Regions from separate parts of the Actinoallomurus sp. NPDC050550 genome, predicted to be linked through region 1. Evidence: riboswitches for the same ligand, from Rfam matches in the RefSeq annotation. Region 1 holds a riboswitch; each other region holds the start of a gene.
The links. Region 1 has a riboswitch for cyclic di-AMP ahead of AB0I04_RS02490 (C40 family peptidase). Riboswitches for the same ligand answer to the same signal wherever they lie in the genome.

Region 1 (5,065 bases):
TGGTCCGTCACGACCGCCGGGTTCATCGCCGCCGCCGGGCTGTCCCTGCCCGCCGTTCCGGCGCACGCCGACCCCGCCTCCTCACTGGGCGGGGCGAAGAAGCAGCTGGCGAAGCTCAACGACCAGGTCGACCAGCTCGGCAACCAGTACAACAAGACCAAGGCGGACTACAAGGCCGCTCAGGGCCGGGTCAACGCCCTGGCCAAGTCGGTGCAGGCCGAGCGCAAGACGTTCCAGGCGCTGCGGCTGCGGGTCGCCCAGCTGGCCGTCGACGCCTACAAGACCGGGGACAACGGCTCGATCCCCCAGCTGCTCGGCTCGAAGGACCCGGACGCCGTGCTCTCGCAGATGTCGGCGTTCACGCAGATCGCGCACAACCGTTCGGCGGAGTTCCAGCAGTACCTCGCCTCCGCCCAGCGGCTGGAGCGGGAGCAGGCGCTGCGCGTGCAGGCGGCCCAGCAGCTCAAGACGAAGAAGACCCAGCTCGAGCAGCAGAAGTCGCAGGCCGACGCGGCCGTCAAGAAGCAGCTGAAACTGATCGCCAAGCTCGGCGGCAACATCGACCCCGGCAGCTCCAAGGAGAACTGCTCGATCCTCGCCTCGGGCAAGGCGGAGATCGTGCTGAAGTTCGCCTGTGCCCAGCTCGGCAAGCCGTACGTCTTCGGTGGGTCGGGCCCGAACGTCTGGGACTGCTCCGGGCTGACGATGGTGGCCTTCGCCAAGGTCGGCATCAAGCTCAACCACTGGGTGCCGGACCAGTACGACGCCAGCCAGCGGGTGTCCAAGGCGGACCTGCAGCCCGGCGACCTGGTCTTCTTCCACGACCTCGGGCACATGGGGATCTACATCGGCAAGGGCAAGTTCCTCCACGCCCCGCACACCGGCGACGTCGTGAAGATCTCCAACCTGAGCGACGCCTGGTACACCTCCACCTGGGTGGGCGGCGGCCGGCTGGTCTGAGGACCGCCGGACAACTGAACAGCGGACGCGGCAGGCCGGGCAGAGACCCGGTTCACCGGGGGCACGGAGCGCATCCGGCCCGCCTGTCACGTCATCGCGATCTTCCGCACCGGGGGACGGTGCGGAGTGTTACCTGCGGCGCACGCCATGCGCCGCTCGACCGGACGGGGTCTCCGCCAGAGGCGGCGCTAGGGACAGCGCCCTGATGGCGGGCCGGTTCCGGATTGTCAGAAATGCAGAGAAACGGTCATCACCGACGTGGTCCGACGGGGGCCGCGGGTGACCGTGAACGCCTAATCCGCGGGCACGCGGAACCGGGGACCCAACCGCGCACGAGCGCGGCTTCACGGGGGTGAATCGGGGCGCCTGTTCTCCCACAGGCATGCCGTAGGGCGGCTTCCACGTCCGAACCCGACAGCTAACCCGGTAGGCGTAGTGGAAGGAGAGACCCCTGTCTCGCAACCCCTCGACCGCTTCGTCCCTGCGCCTGCGCCTCGCCGGAGGCATGGTGGCCGCGGGTGCGGTCCTCGCACCCATCGCCCTGACGGTCCCCGCGGCGCACGCCGCGACCCCCCAGTCGACCACCGTCACGGCGCAGAAGAAGCACAAGTCCTGGAGCCAGCGTCACAAGGTCGGTCTGAAGGCGGTCTCCGTCGCGCGTAAGCAGATCGGCAAGTGGTACCGCTACGGGGGCTCCGGCCCCAGGACGTTCGACTGCTCCGGTCTGGTGCAGTACTCCTACCGCAAGGCGGGCGTCCGCCTGCCGCGCACCGCGGGCCAGCAGCACCGGCACATCAAGCTGCACATCCGCTGGCAGAACCTCGCCGTCGGTGACCTGGTGTACTTCAACTACAACAACCACACCGGGATCATCTCCAAGGTGAAGGGCCACAAGATCTGGATGATCCACGCGTCGCACACCGGCACGCAGATCAAGCAGGTCCGGATCGACAACAACAGCTACTACCGGAGCGAGTTCTACGGCGCGGCTCGCCCGTACTGAGCCGGCTGAACCGGCTCGATTCGCCGGGGTCGTCCAGGTGGGCGGCCCCGGCTTCTCAGTTTCGCCCGCTACTATCGCGCGCATGTCGTCGGCGGGCTCCGGGCAGTCACGGGTCGCCGCGCTGACCGGGGTGGCGATCGCGTTGAACCTGGTCACCGCGGTCGGCTACGTCGCGCTGCACCACGGCGCCGGCCGTACGGCCGCGTCGTTGCGCAGCGCCACGGCGGCGCCCACGCCCAGCACGGCCACGGTGACGGCCATCCTGCAGCGCCGTTCCCGCGCGGTCCTCGCCCATGACCGCGCGGCCTTCCTCGCCACCGTCGACCCGTCGGTCCAGGCGTTCCGCGCCGGGCAGGAGACGTTGTTCGACAACCTGACGAAGATCCCCCTGGCGACCTGGCGCGAGTCGCTCGCGGACACCCGCGCCGCGGCCGCTGCCGACGACGGCTGGACGGCCCGGCTGACGCTCACCTACCGGCTGGGCGGTTTCGACGCGGCCGACGTCGCCTACACCCAGTACCTCACCTTCGGCCGGAGTAAGGACGCGGGCTGGGTCGTGTCCGGCGACGGGTCCACGCACGGCCTGCGCGACGACCCGCAGATCTGGGACGGCGGCGCCCTCACCGTCATCCACGGCCGGCGAAGCCTCGTCATCGGCGAGGACGACACCGGAGTCGCGGACGGCACCGGTGCCACCGACGGCCCGGAGACGCGGACCGCCGAGCTGCGCGACATCGCCCGCCGGCTCGACACCGGCGTCGGCCTGGTCTCCGACGTCGTCGGCGACCGCTGGTCACGCCAGGTCGTCGCCTTCGCGCCGGCGACGGAGCAGGAGGCCGAAGAGCTCGTCGGCGACGTCCGGAACCTCGGCGACATCGCCGCGCTCGCCACCGTCAGCGGCACGGCGGGCGACTCGGAGCACGGCGCCGATCGCGTCATCATCACCCCCACGGCGTTCGACCGCCTGAACGGACTGGGACGGCACGTCGTGCTCACCCACGAGCTCGTGCACGTGGCGATGGGCGGCGCCCGCGACAGCCGCACTCCCATGTGGCTGATCGAAGGACTCGCCGACTACGTCGGTTACAAGAAGGCCGGCGTCTCGACGCGTGCGGCGGGACGCGAGCTCGCCGCGCAACTGGCCGCCGGTGACGTGCCGGCCGCGCCACCGGACCGGAACGCGTTCAGCGGCTCGGGCGAGCGCCTGTCCGCCGCGTACGAGGAGGCATGGCTGGCGTGCCGGATGATCGCGGAACGCTATGGAGAGGGTCGGCTGGTGCGGCTGTACCGGACCGCAGAGGCGGAGCCCGGCGACGCGGGCGACCCGCGGATCGAGGACCGCGCCCTGCGGGCGGTACTCGGCATACGTTCGAGCGAGTTCGCCGCGCAGTGGCGCGCCTACCTACGCAAGGAGCTCACGTGACCGAACCGGGCCATATGAAGCCCACAGTGGAGCCTGCGGCGTGGTGGCGGGGCGGTTGCCTGCGCGAGGAGCTCACGTGATGGAGCGGGACGGTATGAAGCCCACAGCGGAGCTTGCGGCGTGGTGGCGGGGCGGCTCTCTGCGCGAGGAGCTCGCGTGACGGAGCCGGGCGGTGCGTCGCCGTCCGCTCTCGTGTCCGATCGCGAACCCGGCCGCGCAGCGCCGTCGGAGGGCTCCCGGCGGACCGCCGCCGTCGCCGCGGCGGTGCTCGGCGCGCTGCTCGTCGTCGTGGCCGCGGTGGTGACGCCCTGGCATCCGCTGCCCGGCGGCCGGATCGCCGCCGACCCGGCGCTCGACTTCACCCGGGACCAGATGGCGCGCAGCGAGGCCTTCAGCGCCGCGCTGGATCCCCCCGCGTACGCCTCGCTCGTCGTCGGCCTGGTCGTCGTCCTCGGCCTGGGGCTGACGCCCTGGGGCGGCCGGCTGCTCGGCCTGGTCACCGGGTCACGCCGGTCCGCCACGGCGGGTGCGAACGTCCCGCTGTGGCGGCGGACCGTGCGGGTGGTCGCCGTCGCGGTCGTGCTCTCCACGCTGACCCAGCTCATCACGCTGCCCTTCGCCGCGTGGTCGGAGTCCGTGCTGCGGCGCTATCACCTGTCGACCCAGAACTGGGGGTCGTGGCTCACCGACCAGCTCACGGGCTTCGGGGTGAGCCTCGTCATCTGGATCGTGGCGCTCGTGGGGCTCCACCTGCTGATCCACCGCTTCCCCCGCCACTGGTGGGCGGCGGCGGCCGCGGGCGGGTTCCTGCTCGTCACGGCGGTCTCGTACGCCTACCCGGTCGTCGTCGAGCCGCTGTTCAACTCCTTCACCTCGATGCCCGCCGGACCGCTGCGGACGGATCTGCTCCGGATGGCCCGCGCGGACGGCGTGCCGGTCCGCGACGTGCTGGTCGCCGACGCGTCCAAGCGCACCACCACGCTGAACGCCTACGTCTCCGGATTCGGGTCGACCCGGCGGATCGTGGTCTACGACACCCTCCTCGTGTCGGAGTCGCCGAAGGAGGTCGAAGCCGTCGTCGCGCACGAGCTCGGCCACGCCAAGCGGAACGACGTGCTGACGGGGACCCTCGTCGGCGGCATCGGGGTCGCGGTCGGCGCGTGCGTCCTCTACCTGGCGATGACCTCGCCGCGGCTGCTGCGCCGCGCGGGCGTGCGCTCGGCGGCCGACCCGCGCTCCACCGCGCTGCTGCTGGCCGCGGTGACCGTCCTGACCCAGATCGCCGGGCCCGCGGAGAATCTCATCAGCCGCCGCATCGAGGCACGGGCCGACGTGCACTCTCTCGACCTGACGCGCGACCCGGCGACGTTCACGGCGATGCAGCGGTCCCTCGGCGTGACCGACCTCGACGACCTGTCGCCGAACCCGTTCGCCTACGCGCTGTGGAACACCCATCCTTCGGGGCCGGAGCGCATCGCGATGGGACGGGCCTGGGCGCGCCTGCACCACGTCCCCGTGCCGCCGCCCGCACGCCCCTGAACTTCGAGCCCAGGGGCGTACGGGCGGTGAGTGCGCCGGTTATTCGGTGACGGGGCTGGTGGTGGCGACGGCCGGGCGGGCGCCGAGCGGCCCGCCGACGGGCAGGGCGAGCCGGCCGCCCATTCCGTTCGCGACGCCGG
Region 2 (5,065 bases), on a different contig from region 1:
AGGATCGCGGCGACCGGGCCCGTGACCCCGTCGTTGGGCGCCGCGAGCGCTCCGTCGCAGAAGAGGACGTCGCGGGTCGAGGGCCGGGCGATGGACGCGGGCGTCCGGCTTCCGCCGGTGAAGGACAGGCGGTCCCCGGCGACCTTCCCGGTGAACGTGCCCGCGTCGGTCCGGACCGTCAGCGGCGTCCCCCCGTACCTGGACCACACCGCGTCGATGTACGCGTCGTAGTAGTCCGCCGGGAACAGCCCGGCCTCGATGCCGTGACCCGGCGCGATGACGCGCATCCGGTCCCCGACGACCAGCCGGGCGAACTCCGGCTGCTTCGCCACCGCGGCGAAGATCTGGTCACGGCCGCCGTCGACGAGGGTGCCGGTGGTCTGCGTGCGCGCTCCCGCGAGCCGGATGGCGAGCGGGACGCTGAACATGTCGACCATCGTGGTGTTGCAGAACATGCCGGCGTCGTTGTAGGTGAACTCGATCCAGTCGTGCAGGATCCCGTAGTTCGGGTCGGTCTTCACCCAGCCCGCCGGATACTGCAGGGCCGGTTTGCCGTTGCCGTCGGCGACGACCTTCAGCCGCAGGCGGTCGCCGAGCGAGAAGTAGACCCGGCCGGACATCTTCGGGAGGGCGACCGTCGTGTCTCCCGAGCCCTGCAGCGGGATCGCGTAGTCGGTGTTGCCGCCGGACCCGTTGTCCGACGACGCGCACGGCACGAACCTGCCGTCCGCCGTCACGTGCCCCTGGGTCCCGGTCGCCGGGTCGACGCCGACGATGTACATGAAGATCGACCCGCTGGCGTACCGCCCCGTCCGGTTCACGACGGTCAGCGGCAGGCCGCCCGCCGTCGCCGAGGTCCGCCGGGCCCGGGTGGCGGGGGCACACCCCGTGGCAAGCGCCGCGGCGCCGAGGACTGCGCCGGACGCAAGAAACGACCTTCTGCCGATCATCCTGCTGTTCACGAATTCCCCTTCTTCGGTGACGACCGCGTCAGGTGTCCAGCGAAGCGGCCGGGGAACCGCGGCGACAGGCGCTTAAGGCCCGCTTCAGGATCGGTTAATGGTGCGATGAACGACCGCGCTCCGAGCGCGACGCGGATCGCCGTACGGCGACGATGAGCGAGACGTCCACCCGGCCGCGCACCTCACCGCCGAGCCCGGTGGCCGCGCCGAGCCCTTGATCCTCTTGACGGCGCTGTATAGCGTCCCGGTCGGATCATGCTCCTTCCCCACCCGGCCCCAAGGAGAGATGTGACAACCCTGCGCACCCTGTCCCTGTCCGTCCTGGCCGCGGCGACCGCCGTGGTCACGATGGCCGGCCCCGCCCTCGCCTGCCCACCCGGCGGCGACGACGAGAACCAGACGACCCAGCCCGCCGTCCAGCAGGACGTGATCGCACATCAGATCCACGCCGCCCCGCTGCCGCCCTCCAGCGCCGTGAAGGGAGTACGCCTCGCGGCCACCCTCCCCGACGCCAAGGGCGCGATCTCCCTCGGCTTCCTGACGTACGGGCACCGGAAGGTGATGTACGTCTCCGGGCAGTTCGGCCTGAAGACCTATGACGTCACCGACCCGGCCGCGCCGAAGGCGCTCGGGACGCTGTCCATGCCGGGCATGTGGGAGACGGAGGACACCGAGGCCGACCCGCACCGCAAGCTGGTCTTCATGGCGCGCGACCCGCGCGCCTTCAACGGCAACACGCACACCGGCGAGTCCGGCGTCTACATCGTGAGCCTGGCCGACCCCGCCAAGCCGGTACAGCTCGCGTACGAGAAGATCCCCGCCGGGCACACGACGAGCTGCGTCGACGACTGCCGGTACCTCTGGACGGGCGGCCCGGCCAAGGCCGACTGGATGCCCGCCGACTGGGGCGGCCGCCCGGTCTGGGTCACCGACGTACGGGACCCGCGGCATCCGCGCACGTTCCCCCAGCCGATCGAACTGGGCCGCAACGACGGGACCACGGACTACGTCCACGACATCCAGGTGGACGCGGCCGGGGTGACGTGGGCGTCCGGACGCGGCGGCGTGCGCGGCTACTGGACCGAGGGGCGGCACTGGGATCCCGTCCAGCGGACCGTACGCGTGGCCCGCGCCTGGGACCCGGTGCCGTACGCGGGCGGCGGCATCAGCGAGGCGGCGGCGCCGTCCAAGTTCATGCACAACTCGTTCCGGCCCGTCGGCTCGACCGCCCACGAGGCGCCGGGCGGCGGCGACCTCGTCTACGCCACCGAGGAGGCGTTCAACCCCGGCTGCGCCGACGACGGCCGGCTCGTGATCGCCTCGCTGCACGGCTCGTACGGAGGTGAGGGCTGGCGGTCGACTCCGGACAAGCCCTTCCGCCTGCGTACGGTCGGCACCTGGAGCGTGGCGGGCCAGGAGGGCAGCCGGACGGACACCGACGACTGCTCGGCCCACTACTTCTCCGTGCACCACGACGTCCTCGTCCAGTCCTTCTACTCGCAGGGCACCCGCTTCCTCGACGTGCGGGACCCGGCGCATCCGAAGCAGGTGGCCTACTTCCGGCCCGCGGACGCAATGTCGTGGGCGCCGTACTGGCACGACGGATACGTCTACGTCGCGGACAACACCCGCGGGATCGACATCCTGCACCCCGACTTCCACTGAGGAAGCGTCGGCCTGAGTGCCGTGTTCGTCACTTTTTCCGGGTGGCGAGCACGGCACTCGGCTTTTCTCGACGCCGTCGCACGGCGCCCTCGAATGGCTGCGCCGCACGTGAGAGCACCTTTTCAGGCGTTACCCGGTCGGCGGGCGGCACACGCAGCTACGCTCGGTGAGCAAGTGATGCCAGACTTTCGTTTCCGAACGCGTTGCCGTAGTTGCGAGAGTTCGGCTAGATTTCGCCGAGATCGGGCTGTGACCAACCTCCAACCAGGGGGTTGCAGGCCGACCGCCTAATCCCGTCGACGCAGCCAGCGGCGCGGGAGCCGGGGACCCATCTGTCCCTCGGGGTGAATCCGTCACGCACGGTAGGGCTCCTCTCTGGTCCGAACCCGTCAGCTAACCCGGTAGGCGGCCTAAGGGGAGATATGGATTCGATAGGTCAGAAACTGCTAGAGGTCGCCAAGAGCCAGCTCGGCTACCACGAGAAAGCCGACGGTTACACGAAGTTCGGCGACTGGTACGGCAAGCATGTCGACAAGGACTCCTCCTACACCGACGCTCCTTGGTGTGACATGTTCCTCGCGTGGGCGGCCAACAAGGCCGGCGTCGAGGACTGGACCGGGCAGTTCGCCTCCACTCCCGACCACGCCGAGTGGTTCAAGAAGCACCACGCCTGGGGCCACAAGGCCGAGCCCGGCGCGATCGTCTTCTTCTCCTGGTCGGGTGGCAAGAGCATCGGCGACATCGAGCACGTCGGCATCGTCGAGCGCGTCGACGGCCACACGCTGCACACGATCGAGGCCAACCACAACAACGCGCTGCTGCGCGCCACCCGGGACATCAGCCAGGTCGTCGGGTTCGGCTACCCCTCCAAGGTGAAGGTGAAGGCCGCCCCCGCGCAGACGGTCCAGACCGACCAGAAGTACGCTCCCAAGCACGCCGCGCCCACGCCCGCGGTCAAGGAGATCGGCCAGGACACCCCGGCCCAGGTCGACACGCACACGGTCGCGTCGCACGACCCGGCGCCCGCGCCGACCTCCCTGCCGGACCAGCAGGCCGCCCTCACCGGGCTGCTCGCCGTCGTCCTGTTCGGCACGGTGGCCCTGGCCGTCGGCAAGTCGAAGGTCAAGGTGCCCGTCGCGGCGCCGAACGTCCGGGTCCGCAAGCGCGGCAAGCACCACCGCATGCCGGTCGAGCTGCCCGCCGAGGTCAGCGTGGCCGACCTGGATGCCGCCGACGCCGGCACCATGGTCATGCCCGTCCTGTCCGCCGAGGCCGCCGCGATGGCCGAGGACAAGGAGTTCTGGGGCAAGATCTCCGAGCTGGAGGAGGACGTCGAGCTGGCGTTCTGGAACACCCTGCACGCGGCGGTGGCCCAGAACAGCTCCGAGTCCGAGTCCGTCCTCTCCTGAGCGAGCGCGTCCGAACGTCACGCCGGTCCCCGTTTCCTCCCGATCCGGAGGGGCGGGGACCGCGTGCGTCTAGGCGCAAAGGACCAGCCTCCGCATCACCCAGAGTGACCATCCTCCGATCCCCCGGGCCATCTCCGCATGTTCCCGTTGGCCGCCCCGTCACTATCCGTTAATCTCCAGCGAGTCGTCACCGGCCGAGAGACGGCCGGACCGCCGAATCGCCCGTCGCGTCAGCCGACGCGCCGGGGAACCGGGGACCCACTCGCGAAGCCACGGGGCAGCTCCGCGCCTTCGCATCCGGGGTGAATCCGCGCCCGTCACCGACGGTGCGCGGTAGGGCTTCTCTTCCGTCCGAACCCGTCAGCTAACCCGGTAGGCGGCTTGAGGAGAGGAGCACTGGATGGCGTCATCGCACCCTGCGGACAGTCGCGATCCCCATCATCCCGGGAAGGGCACGGCCCGCCGTACGGCCGCCGTGACCCCCACGCACGACCCTCAGAAGGCCACAGGCCGTCACACGGCCGCTGCGGCCTCCGCACCGGACCCGCGCCGCCCCTCGAAGACCACAGCCCGCCGTACGGCCGCCGCGGCCTTGGCCCTCGTCGTCGCCGGGTTCGCGTCGCCCGCACTGGCGGACACCGCCCGGCCCGATGCCCGCATCGACGCGCTCCGCCAGCGCGCCGACCAGCTGAACAACCAGCTGGAGCAGCTCACCGAGCAGTACAACGGCCTCAAGGTACGCCTGGGGCAGGCCCAGCGGGCGGCCGTCGTCGCCGGCCAGACCTCGGCCCGGGCCGCACAGGCGCTCAAGGCCATCCAGCACAAGGTCGGCCGGTTCGTCGCGATGCGCTACATGAGCGGCAGCAACGACGACACCCCCGCCCTCCTCGCCGCCTCCGACCCGCGCGCCGTCCTCGACCGGGCCGCCACCCTGCACTACTTCACGCAGCAGGACGACACCGAGATCCGGCAGCTGACCCAGGCCATCCAGAACGCCCAGTGGACCGGCCAGGACGCCCGGGAACGCGC
Region 3 (5,065 bases), on a different contig from region 1:
GGACGGGGAAGAGTCTCCTGCTCGCGGTCACGGCGCGGGCGGCGGCGGAGCGCGGGTACTCCACGCTGGTCGGGGAGGGGCGGGAGTTCGGGCCGCCGACGTGCTTCGAGCCGTTGCTCTCCGCGCTCGGCGGCTGCGACGGTGAAGGGCCGGTCCGGTGGGCGCACGAGCGGCCGTGGATCGTCGAGAGGCTCGGGTCCGCGTTGGCGGAACGCGCCGGCGCCGGTCCGGTCATGGTGGGCCTCGACGACCTGCAATGGGCGGATCCGGCGGCGCTGAGGGCGATTCAGACCCTCTCGCGGCGGCTCGCCGCCGTTCGCGTGGTGTGGCTGCTGACCCGCCGAACGACGGACCACGCGACGGACGCCGGTCGCCTGTTCGATCGGCTCGAGCGGGACGGCGCCGTCCGGTTCACGATCGGCCCGCTCGACGCCGCCGCCGTGCGGCAGGTCGCGACGGACGTGCTGGGAGGCGTTCCCGACGCGGACGTTCTGCGCCTCGCCGGCGAGGCGGGCGGCGATCCCGCGTTGCTCACCGAACTGCTGTCCGGGCTGCTGGCCGAGGGGGCCGTCCGGATCGTCGACGGGCACGCCCGGCTCGTGGCCGTACGGCTCCCCGGCCGGGTCGAGGACGACGTCAGGCGACGTCTCGACACCATCGGCCCGGCGACACGTCAGCTGCTGAGCGTCGGCGCGATCATCGGACGGTCGTTCGCTCCGGAGGACGTGGCCGAGCTGCTGGGGACCACGCCGGCCGCCCTCCTGCCGTGGATCGACGAGGCGTTCTCCCGGGGGCTCCTCGTCGCCGGACCGGACGAACTCTGCTTCCGGAACGACCTGGTGTGGCGGGTCACCGCCCTCACCGTGCCCGCGCCGGTGCGGCGGGCGCTGCACCGGCAGATCGGGGACCTCCTGCTCGGACGGGGCAGGACGGCCGCGCTCCCCGCCGCCTCCCACCTCATCCGGGGCATCCGGGCGGGCGACGCCCGGGCGCTCACCGCACTCGACCGGGCGGTCGCCGAGGTGATCCCCGCCTCCCCGCGAGCGGCGGCGGCCCTCGCCACGCATGCCCTCCGGCTGACCGACCCCCGGGAGCCCGCCTGGCCCGCCCGGGCGCTGACGGCGATTCACGTCCTCACCGCGGTGGGCCGGCTCGAAGAGGCCGCGGAACTCGTGGATTCGCTGTTCACCCGGCCGTTGCCGCACGCCTCGTACCTCCGGCTGCACTGTCTGCGCGCCGAGCTCCTGTATCTCCGAGGGCGGGCGGCCGAGGCCGCGGCCGAGGCGACCGCCGTCCTCGGCCGGCAGGGCGTCCCCCGCGAACTCCGGGACGACGCCGAACTGGTCCTGCTCGACGCGCTGGCAGGGGCGGGCGACGACGCGGGCGCGCGCGCCCACGCGGATCGGATCGTGTCCGCCGCGGCCGGGCACGGCGACGTGCTGATCACCGGGGCGCTGATCCGGCTGGCCCTGTCCGACTGGGGTGCGGGGCGGCTGACCGACGGACTGGGGCTCGCCCGTGAGGCCGTACGCCGGGCGAGGTCCGCGGAGGCGCGCCGCCTTCACCCCCGGATGATCCTGGCGATGCTGCTGACCGACGTCCGCCGGCTGGACGAGGCCCGCGCGGTGATGGGGACCGCGGGGGAGGACGCCGAAACGACCGGGAACCTGGCCTGGGCGGCGGCGCCCGGCGTCATTCGCGCCCGCCTCGACCTGGCCGCGGGCCGGTTCCACGAGGCCGTCGCCGAGGCCGAGGCCGCCCTGGCGAGCACGCGCGACCTGGGGCCGCATCTGCTGACGTCGTCCGCGCTGGCGGTGCTGGTCGCGGCGACGCTGCGGGCCGGCGATCTGAGCGCGGCGTGGCGGTACGCCGAGGCGGAGCGGCCCGCGCTGTCCCAGTACGGATCGCCGCGCGCGGAGGCCGGGTTCCATCTCGTGCGGGCGCAGGTCGCCGCCGCCCGTGCCGGGCCCGCGTCGGCGGAGGAGGCCGTCGTACGGCTCTGTGACGAGGCCACGGCGAACTCCTGGACCTTGGTCGGCGAGCCGACCGCGGCGCCATGGCTCGTACGGACGGCGCTCGCCCTCGGCGACCGGGCCCACGCCGAGAGGGTGGTCTCGGCGATGGACCGGCTGGCCGCCGACCACCCGGTCTTCGACAGTGTCGGTGTCACCGCGACGCACGCGCGCGGCCTGTTCGACCGTGATCGGGCCGCCCTGCGACGCGCCGCCGAAGAATACGCCGACCCGTGGGCCCGCGCCTCGGCGGCGGAGGATCTGGGAAGCCTGCTCGCGGCGGACGGCCCCGGGACACGCGGGGAGGCCATCGCCGGCCTGGACGCCGCGCTGGCGGCCTATTCGGCACTCGGCGCGATCCGCGACGCCGCTCGGGTCCGCCGCCGGCTCAGGCGGTTGGGCATCCGGCGCCGGCACTGGAGCCGGGCCGACCGGCCGGTCTCCGGCTGGGCCAGCCTCACCGACACCGAACGCCGTGTCGCCGAGCTCGTCGCCCAGGGCCTGACCAACCGCGAGGTCGCCGACCAGCTGTTCATGAGCGCGCACACGGTCGCCTTCCACCTGCGTCACATCTTCCGGAAGCTGGACGTGACCTCCCGGGTCCAGCTGACCCGGCTCGCGGTGGAGGTCGGCGACTGATCCCCGGCGCCCCTCGGATGGTACGTGGCCTCTGACGTCACATCTGCATCATCGTGACAATTGGCATTTCTGGCCCCACAATGCCATATAGAAAGCACCATGCTCATCTGTGGGGCTGCATTACGTTGATCTCGGTAGTTAAGTGACCCAGATCACATAAATGCCTAGTGTCGTCTGCGTGTTTTGTCCTGCTATGTTCCTATAACTCTTGCGGCGCTCGTATGCGTCGCCCGCATATCCGCTGGTGATGGCCGGTACGTCGACCCGGGCGAGGACGCGTTTTAAAACGCGTGTCCGGGGCGAGTTCGGCCGAGCCGGTTCATATCCAAAATCGCACGATCCCCCAAACGCCGCCATCGCAATGGCGGCCATTCCCCAACCCTCTTTTGACGCCGCCCGTCCTGCGGGCGACCCGCTGAATCCGCGCCCCCGCGGAACCGGGGACCCACCAGAAGTCCCGGGGTGAATCGGCACGCCCCCTCGTGCCGTAGGGCAGCTTCCACGCCCGAACCCGTCAGCTAACCCGGTAAGCGGCATGGAAGCCAAGGAGTTCCCCCGTGCCCTGTGTCCCCCGACCCGAGAAAACGCCATCCGCATTCCGCTTCATTCCCGCCTTCGCCGGCGTCGCAACGGCCGGTGCCGCCGCGATCATTCTGACCTCGGCCGGACCGGCCGAGGCATCCTCCGCCGCTTCTCTTCCTGACCATGCCGCGGTCCCGTTCCCCCCGGCAGGCCGGCCCGTGCAGTGGCCCATCCCCGGCAGGGGACTGGACGCCAGGCCCAAGGACGAGCCCAAGGTGGTGCAGAAGGTGCCCACCGCCGCCGACGCGCTGAAGCTGGCCCTCTCCCAGGTCGGCACCACGGAGACCGCCGCCGGGGGCACCAAGTACAACCAGTGGTTCATGTCCTCGCCGTTCGCCAAGAGAGGCGTCCAGCGAGACGGCGGGGCGATCAGCGACTATGCCGACGCGAGCTGGTGCGACATGTTCATCACCTGGGTCGGCTCTCAGGCGGGCGTCAAGGGAATCGGCGGTGACGCCTTCACCCCGGAGCACGCCCGCTGGTTCGAGCAGCAGGGCCGCTGGGGAAGCGTTCCCAAACCAGGCGCGGTGGTGTTCTTCTCCTGGAGCGGCGGAGGCATCGACGGCATCGACCACGTCGGCCTGGTCATCAAGGACAACCACAACGGCACCATCCAGACCGTCGAGGGCAACACCGACAACGCCGTGCGGATCCGTACCCGCAGCACCGGCCAGGTCGTCGGCTACGGCTATCCCCAGTACGGCTGACACTGACTTTCCTCCCCCCCCGCGTCGACGTCGGGCCCTCTGAGGGCCCGGCGTCGACGCACGCTGCCATCGTCCCGGCGGCTCGGTGATGTCGTCCGGTCTCGATGAGGCCTCCGGTCCGCACGCGCTCGCTCGCCGGGCGTGAGCCGTCCGGAGGCGCCGGTGGCCGCGGCACGCGCGGCTGAAAGTTTCAGCCGCGTTCCCGGTCCTGTCCCAGGTCGGCGTGCGTGCGTGCGCCCGGAGGACGGGGCGCTCTTGCGATGCGATCGGGGGCGGGTGATCGTTGCCAGCGCCCGCAAACGCCGGAGCAGGACCGCGTGCCGCTTCGCCGCCTTTCGCCAGGGAGAACGCCCATGCCGATCCACCGGAGCCCGTGGTGCAGAGCCGTGCTGGCCGCGGTCGCGGTACTGCTCGCCGTATTGGGGCTCGCCACGGTCCAGACCGCCGCCCATGCCGCCGTGTCGTGTTCGGCCACGTACGCCAAGAGCTGGGACAACGGCAGCGCGTTCGGTGCCGACATCACGGTGACCAACACCGGTGACCCGCTCACCGGGTGGACGCTGAGCTTCGACTTTCCCGGCAACCAGGTGATCACCCAGATGTGGGGCGGCGTGCCGTCTCCGGCGGTGCCCACGCCGGCGGGTGCGGCCATCACCGTCACCCCGGCCTCGTACAACGCCGCCCAGGGCACCGGGGCGACCTGGACCGTCGGCTTCAACGGCACCTACACCGGCGCCGACAACGCTCCGAGCGTGTCGTGCGCCGGCCCCGGTTCCGGAGGAACGCAGCAGGCCCTGGTGGTCTCCCCGACGAGCGTGAGCGTGCCCGAGGGCGGGACCGCCGGCTACACGGTCCGCCTGAACGCCCAGCCATCCGGCGACGTGACGGTCACCAGCACCGCGGGCACCGGTGACGGCGACATCACGGTGGTGAGCGGCGCGACCCTGACCTTCACCACGTCCAACTGGAACACCCCGCAGACCGTGAAACTCGGTGCCGCCGAGGACCCCGACAGCACCAACGGCACCCGGCCGATCACCGTGGCGTCCAGCGGCCTGACGTCGGTCACGGTCAACGCCACCGAGGCCGACAACGACGGCGGCGGCACCGGGGGACCGGCACCCG
Region 4 (5,065 bases), on a different contig from region 1:
CCGCGAGACGCCCCGGAGCCGGGCACATTCTTCGCTCGTCAGCCTGGCCAGGCGGGGGATCCGGCAGCGAAGCGCCGCCCGCTCCAGCACCTGGCGGCCGTCCGCCTTCGCCCCGCCGGAGAGCTTGGCGAGCTGACTGAAGATCTTCGAGGTGGCGACCGCGTGATGGCCGGACGACCCCTCGGTCAGCCGGTCGACGCCGTAGGCGGCCAGCCGGTCCGCGACGTGCGCCCGGAGCCGCCCGACCTGCTTACCGCGCGGAGGATCGCAGGGCAGATGGTCCCGCGTGAGCCGGCCGGCGCCCAGCGGCATCGACAGCGCGGTGTCCGCCTCGGCGCCGTCCCCGGTGGCGATCTCAATGGAGCCGCCGCCGATGTCCGCCAGCACGATCGGCCCGACCGACCATCCGTACCACGCGCGTACGGCCACGAATGTCAGCCGCGCCTCGTCCTGACCGGCCAGGAACCCCAGCTTGACGCCCGTCTCGGCGGCGACGCGTCCGAGGATCTCCTCCCGGTTGGCGGCGTCGCGGATCGCGGACGTCACGAAGGGGATCAACTCGACGGCGCCGACGCGCGCGGCCTCGTGTGCCATCGCGCCCACCGATCCCACCACCCGATCGACCGCCGCGTGGCCGATCCGGCCACCGGCCGTGATGGCCCCGGCCAGCCGGGTCGGTTCCTTGACGGACGCGACCGTCCGGATCGGACCGCCCGCGACCAGGTCGACGACGCTCAGATGGGCAGCATTGGACCCGACGTCCAAAATGGCGGTGCGCATGTCCGCCTGACTACCCGGGTCGACGGCAAGTAATGCATGATGCCCGGTTAGCGCGGTGTCGAAACGACCGTTTCGGCACCGCTCCCGCCGACCCGGGTAGGGTCTGTCCCATGGCGGCGGATCAGGAGACCGTACGGGTCGATGTGTGGATCTGGTCGGTACGGCTGGTGAAGACCCGCTCGCTGGCCACGGCCGCCTGCCGGGCCGGGCATGTCCGGGTCAACGACGAGCGCGTCAAGCCGGCCGCCGCCGTACGGCCCGGTGACCGCGTGCGTGTCCGCCTCGCCGGACGGGAGCGGATCGTCGAGGTGCGGCGCGTCGTACGCAAGCGGGTCGGCGCTCCCGTCGCCGTCGAGTGTTACACCGACCACAGCCCGCCGCCGCCCCCGCGTGCGGCCCTGCTTCCGATCGCACGGCGCGAGCGCGGTGCGGGGCGGCCCACCAAGCGCGACAGGCGGGAGATCGAGCGGCTCCTCGGCCGCCGCCGGGGCTGAACACGCCCGCCGACCGGCGCCGGCGCACCCCGTCGGCTCGCGTGAGTGCCCGGGGCGGCCCGTCGGGCGCGGATAGCGCATCGGCCCGCGTCAGCGGACCCTGATGGCGAGTCGGCTCACGTCGGTTCACACGGCCGGCGCCGGCCCACGCCGCTTGGCCGTCGCCCGTGTCAGCGGACGCCGACGGCGGTGACCCCCTGCATCGTGGGGACGAGGACGAGCGACCCGGCGAGGGTCGGGGAGGCGAAGCGGGTCACCGTGCCGACGCGCCGGGAGGCGATGGAGCTCCCGTCGGACTGGGACAGGGCGTGCAGCACGCCTGCTTCGGTGTCGAGGGTCCATACCGCGCCGCCGCCGACGACCGGCGATCCCTTGACGGCGGCTCGCGCGGTCCAGACCCGGCGCAGGTCGCCGCCGGAGGAGACGTCGACGCGCTGCAGGCCGTTCTCACAGGGCAGGAACGCCGAGGACCCGGACCGGGCCATCCCGCCGAAGGAGACGCAGCCGGGCAGGGAGGCGTGCTGGCCGCCGATTCCCCCGAGGTCGCGCGCGTCGAGCAGGTAGATGTCGCCCGTCTTGCCGGCGATGAGCACCCGCTCTCCCGGGAGCAGGAGGGGGCCCGTCGAGCCGAGATCCTGGTCCTCGCTGTTCTCCTCGCCCCAGCTCTTCGGCGCGAAGTACGACAAGCGGCGGGACAGGTCGGGTGACAGCCGCAGCACCGAGTCGCTGCCGTCGTAGGGCCCGCCGACGCTCGCGCCGTTCCCCACGGCGACGTAGACGTCGCCGGACGCGCCGATGGCCGGGCCGGACGGCGCCCAGGTGCCGCCCATCCGGCTGGTCGGAACGGCGTACGAGGCGACCGGTCCGTGGCCGTCGGTCTGGTACGCGGCGACGTAGCCGACGTAGTTCCCGCAGTCGCCGTCGAGCCCGCCGAACGGCACGTACACCCGGCCGCCGGCGACCGCGAGGGCGCCGCGCTGCTGTTCCGCCTTACTTTCGCGGCCGGCCGCGACGTCGAGGCCGCGGGTGAACCGCACGCGGCCGTCGGCGGTGTTCAGCGCCACCAGGGTGTGGCGCCCGCCGGTCGTCTCGGCCGCGACGAACACCGTGCGCGTCGCGGCGTCGTACGCCGGCGTCCCCGTGATGCCGAGCGGGTCGATGTTCCCGCAGGGCAGCGCCGACTGCGGCACGGGCGTGCCCAGGTGCCGCTTCCAGACCTGCCGCCCCGTCGCCAGGTCGAGCGCGTAGACGGTGTCGTTCTCCGTGCCGACGTACGCCGTGCCGCCGACGACGACCGGCTGCCCGTACACCGCTCCGTCGAGCCGCGCCGTCCAGGCGTCCGCGAGCGTACGCGGGGCGGGGAATCCGGCGGCGTACCCGGCACGGTCGTTCGACCCGTGGTACGTCGGCCAGGACACCGCCGTACGCGCCGGCGCCGACGCGCTCGTGGCGGCGCCGCTCGGCGCGGGTGAACGGGGGTCCGCTCTCGACCCGTCGCCGGAGCCGCATGCCGTGGCGGCGGTGAGGACGATGAGTGCGACGCCGTACGCGACCCTGCCCATGGCCCCATTCTCACCACAGCCGGCCGTCCCGCGCAGGGTGCTCGGCAATCGCACCGCGGATACCGCGCATCCCGAGCGCGATCGCGGCGCCCGCCGCGGCCCCGGCGGCCACGTCGCCGGGATGGCGCGCCGGTGTAGATCCGCGAGTACGCGACCACCGCCGCCGGGAACGCGACCGGAACACCCACGCGCCATGGCGCCGCGCCCCCGTAGGGAGCTATCGGAGGTAGTCCGGGTAGCCGTACCCGACGACCTCGGAGACGGGGCGGATGCGAATCTTGACGGCCTTGTCGGTGTTGCCCTCGATGGTCTCGATCGTCCCGTCGTGATCGTCCTTGACCACGAGACCGACGTGTTCGATGCCGCCGACGGTTTTGTCGCCCGAGAAGGAGAAGAAGACGACGGCGCCGGGCCTCGGGACGGCGCCCCACCGGCCCCGCTGCTGGAACCACTGGGCGTGGGTGTGCGTGAACGCGTCGACTCCGATGCCCGGCGCGCCGGCCCGCGCGCCGACCCAGGAGACGAACATGTCGCACCAACTGGCGTCGGCGTAGTCGCTGATCTTCCCGCCGTACCGCTGGGCGCCCGTCTGGGCGGCCGAGGTGGACATGAACCACTGGTTGAACTTGGTGCCCCCGGCGGCGTCCGCCGTCGTGCCGACCTGCGAGAGCGCGACCTTCAGCACGTCGGCGGCGGAGGCCGTCTCGGGGTGACCCTTCAGCACGATCATGCGCCTGAGCACGGTGTCCAGGTCCGGGACCGGATCGTGGTCGGCCACCGTGGAGACGGGGACGCGGAAGTGCGGGGCCGCACTCACGGAGAGCTCGGTGGCCACGGCGGCACCGACGATGGTGATACCGGCGATCGCGGCCTTGAGCGCCGCGTGCTTCAGCCCGGACGGAGGGGGATGTCGAGCGGACACAGGGGTACTCCTTCGGCTTCCATGCCGCTTACCGGGTTAGCTGACGGGTTCGGGCGTGGAAGCTGCCCTACGGCACGATGTGCCGATTCACCCCGATGATGCGGTGGGTCCCCGGCTCCGCGACCTGCGGATTCAGCGGACGCTCGCTCGTGCGAGCGGTTCGTACAACAGCGTAAATCACGTCCGGCACAGCGGTGGCGGGAGCGGTGACCGCCCAGGGGGCGAGCGTCAGGGTGCCACCGCCTCGGCGAGCGCGCGGAAGATGAGCGCGGTGGAGGTGGCGCCGGGGTCCTGGTGGCCTTGGCTGCGGGGCCCGAGGTAGGACGCACGGCCCTTGCGGGCGATCATTGGGATGGTGGCGCGCATGCCCTCTTCCGCGGCGTCCGCGGCGGCGGAGGCGGACGCGCCGAGGGCGGCTCCGCCGCGCACGGCCTTCTCGAACGCCTCCACAGCCGGACCGAAGGCATCGATCATGGTCTTGTCCCCGGGGCGAGCGGCACCCAGTTTCTGAACCGCCTCCAGACCGGCCCGCAGTGCTCCGAGCAATTGTTCGGCGGTCACGCTCGGTTCGGTGAGCTGCTTGCCGATGGCGCGGAACGCCATCCCGTACAGCGGGCCCGCCGCACCGCCGACGCTCGACGACAACGCGGTACCGGTTTTAGTGAGAATTTCCCCTACCGTGCTGAATTCTTTGCCATTGAGCGTGCTTCGCACGACGGAGAAGCCGCGTTGCATGTTGACGCCATGATCGGCGTCGCCGATGGCCGCGTCCAGCCGGGTGAGATAGTCGGCATCGCGGTATATCGCCGCGGTGATCCCCTGCACCCACGCCAAGGTCGTCTCGATGTCCATTTCGCTGTCCAGGGCGGTGAGTCTGGTGACATCGTTACCGACCAGGCTAAGGGTCATGGCAACGGGATGGCCGGGTGGCCACCGAGGATAGTGGCCGCCGAAGCGGCGGCCCGCTGTGGACCATGACGTTCGTCGACCCGGTGATCAGAAGCCGGTTCATGGATGCTGAACCGAGTTCGGAGCCCCGAAGCCGACCGGCGTGTCGGCGTCTCGGACGGTGACCTCCCCGTAAGAGCATCGGAGAGCAGCGGTCCGGCATCTGTCTCGCATGCTGAGAGCGGATGAAATCCGCAGGCCGTTCGCTATTGATGAACCGAATTCAGAGTTCTAGATTGATGTTCATTACAACCAGCCGACCGTCCCCACCCCCGATGTCCGGCGGGGCGGTCGAGCCGCTGCAAAGATCGGCAGCGGATGATCTCCTGCTTCCCGCAACGACGCACAGGCGGCAGGCC

Region 2: another riboswitch for cyclic di-AMP. It lies ahead of AB0I04_RS00655 (CHAP domain-containing protein); the one in region 1 lies ahead of AB0I04_RS02490 (C40 family peptidase).
Region 3: another riboswitch for cyclic di-AMP. It lies ahead of AB0I04_RS43720 (CHAP domain-containing protein); the one in region 1 lies ahead of AB0I04_RS02490 (C40 family peptidase).
Region 4: another riboswitch for cyclic di-AMP. It lies ahead of AB0I04_RS38090 (CHAP domain-containing protein); the one in region 1 lies ahead of AB0I04_RS02490 (C40 family peptidase).

The regions. Positions count from the first base shown of each region.
Region 1 is NZ_JBFAJC010000002.1:44,598-49,662, forward strand. Features, by position in the region: gene AB0I04_RS02485 (NlpC/P60 family protein) at 1-960, shown strand, start outside; cyclic di-AMP (ydaO/yuaA leader) riboswitch at 1,241-1,408, shown strand; gene AB0I04_RS02490 (C40 family peptidase) at 1,466-1,963, shown strand; gene AB0I04_RS02495 (hypothetical protein) at 2,046-3,386, shown strand; gene AB0I04_RS02500 (M48 family metallopeptidase) at 3,543-4,925, shown strand; gene AB0I04_RS02505 (acetate uptake transporter) at 4,965-5,065, opposite strand, start outside.
Region 2 is NZ_JBFAJC010000001.1:133,121-138,185, reverse strand. Features, by position in the region: gene AB0I04_RS00665 (glycoside hydrolase family 64 protein) at 1-962, opposite strand, end outside; gene AB0I04_RS00660 (hypothetical protein) at 1,251-2,627, shown strand; cyclic di-AMP (ydaO/yuaA leader) riboswitch at 2,902-3,051, shown strand; gene AB0I04_RS00655 (CHAP domain-containing protein) at 3,050-4,036, shown strand; cyclic di-AMP (ydaO/yuaA leader) riboswitch at 4,267-4,432, shown strand; gene AB0I04_RS00650 (NlpC/P60 family protein) at 4,437-5,065, shown strand, end outside.
Region 3 is NZ_JBFAJC010000053.1:14,923-19,987, reverse strand. Features, by position in the region: gene AB0I04_RS43725 (LuxR C-terminal-related transcriptional regulator) at 1-2,651, shown strand, start outside; cyclic di-AMP (ydaO/yuaA leader) riboswitch at 3,055-3,199, shown strand; gene AB0I04_RS43720 (CHAP domain-containing protein) at 3,392-3,940, shown strand; gene AB0I04_RS43715 (cellulase family glycosylhydrolase) at 4,294-5,065, shown strand, end outside.
Region 4 is NZ_JBFAJC010000039.1:11,363-16,427, forward strand. Features, by position in the region: gene AB0I04_RS38075 (hypothetical protein) at 1-780, opposite strand, end outside; gene AB0I04_RS38080 (S4 domain-containing protein) at 891-1,274, shown strand; gene AB0I04_RS38085 (PQQ-binding-like beta-propeller repeat protein) at 1,445-2,836, opposite strand; gene AB0I04_RS38090 (CHAP domain-containing protein) at 3,054-3,758, opposite strand; cyclic di-AMP (ydaO/yuaA leader) riboswitch at 3,770-3,906, opposite strand; gene dhaL (dihydroxyacetone kinase subunit DhaL) at 3,987-4,667, opposite strand.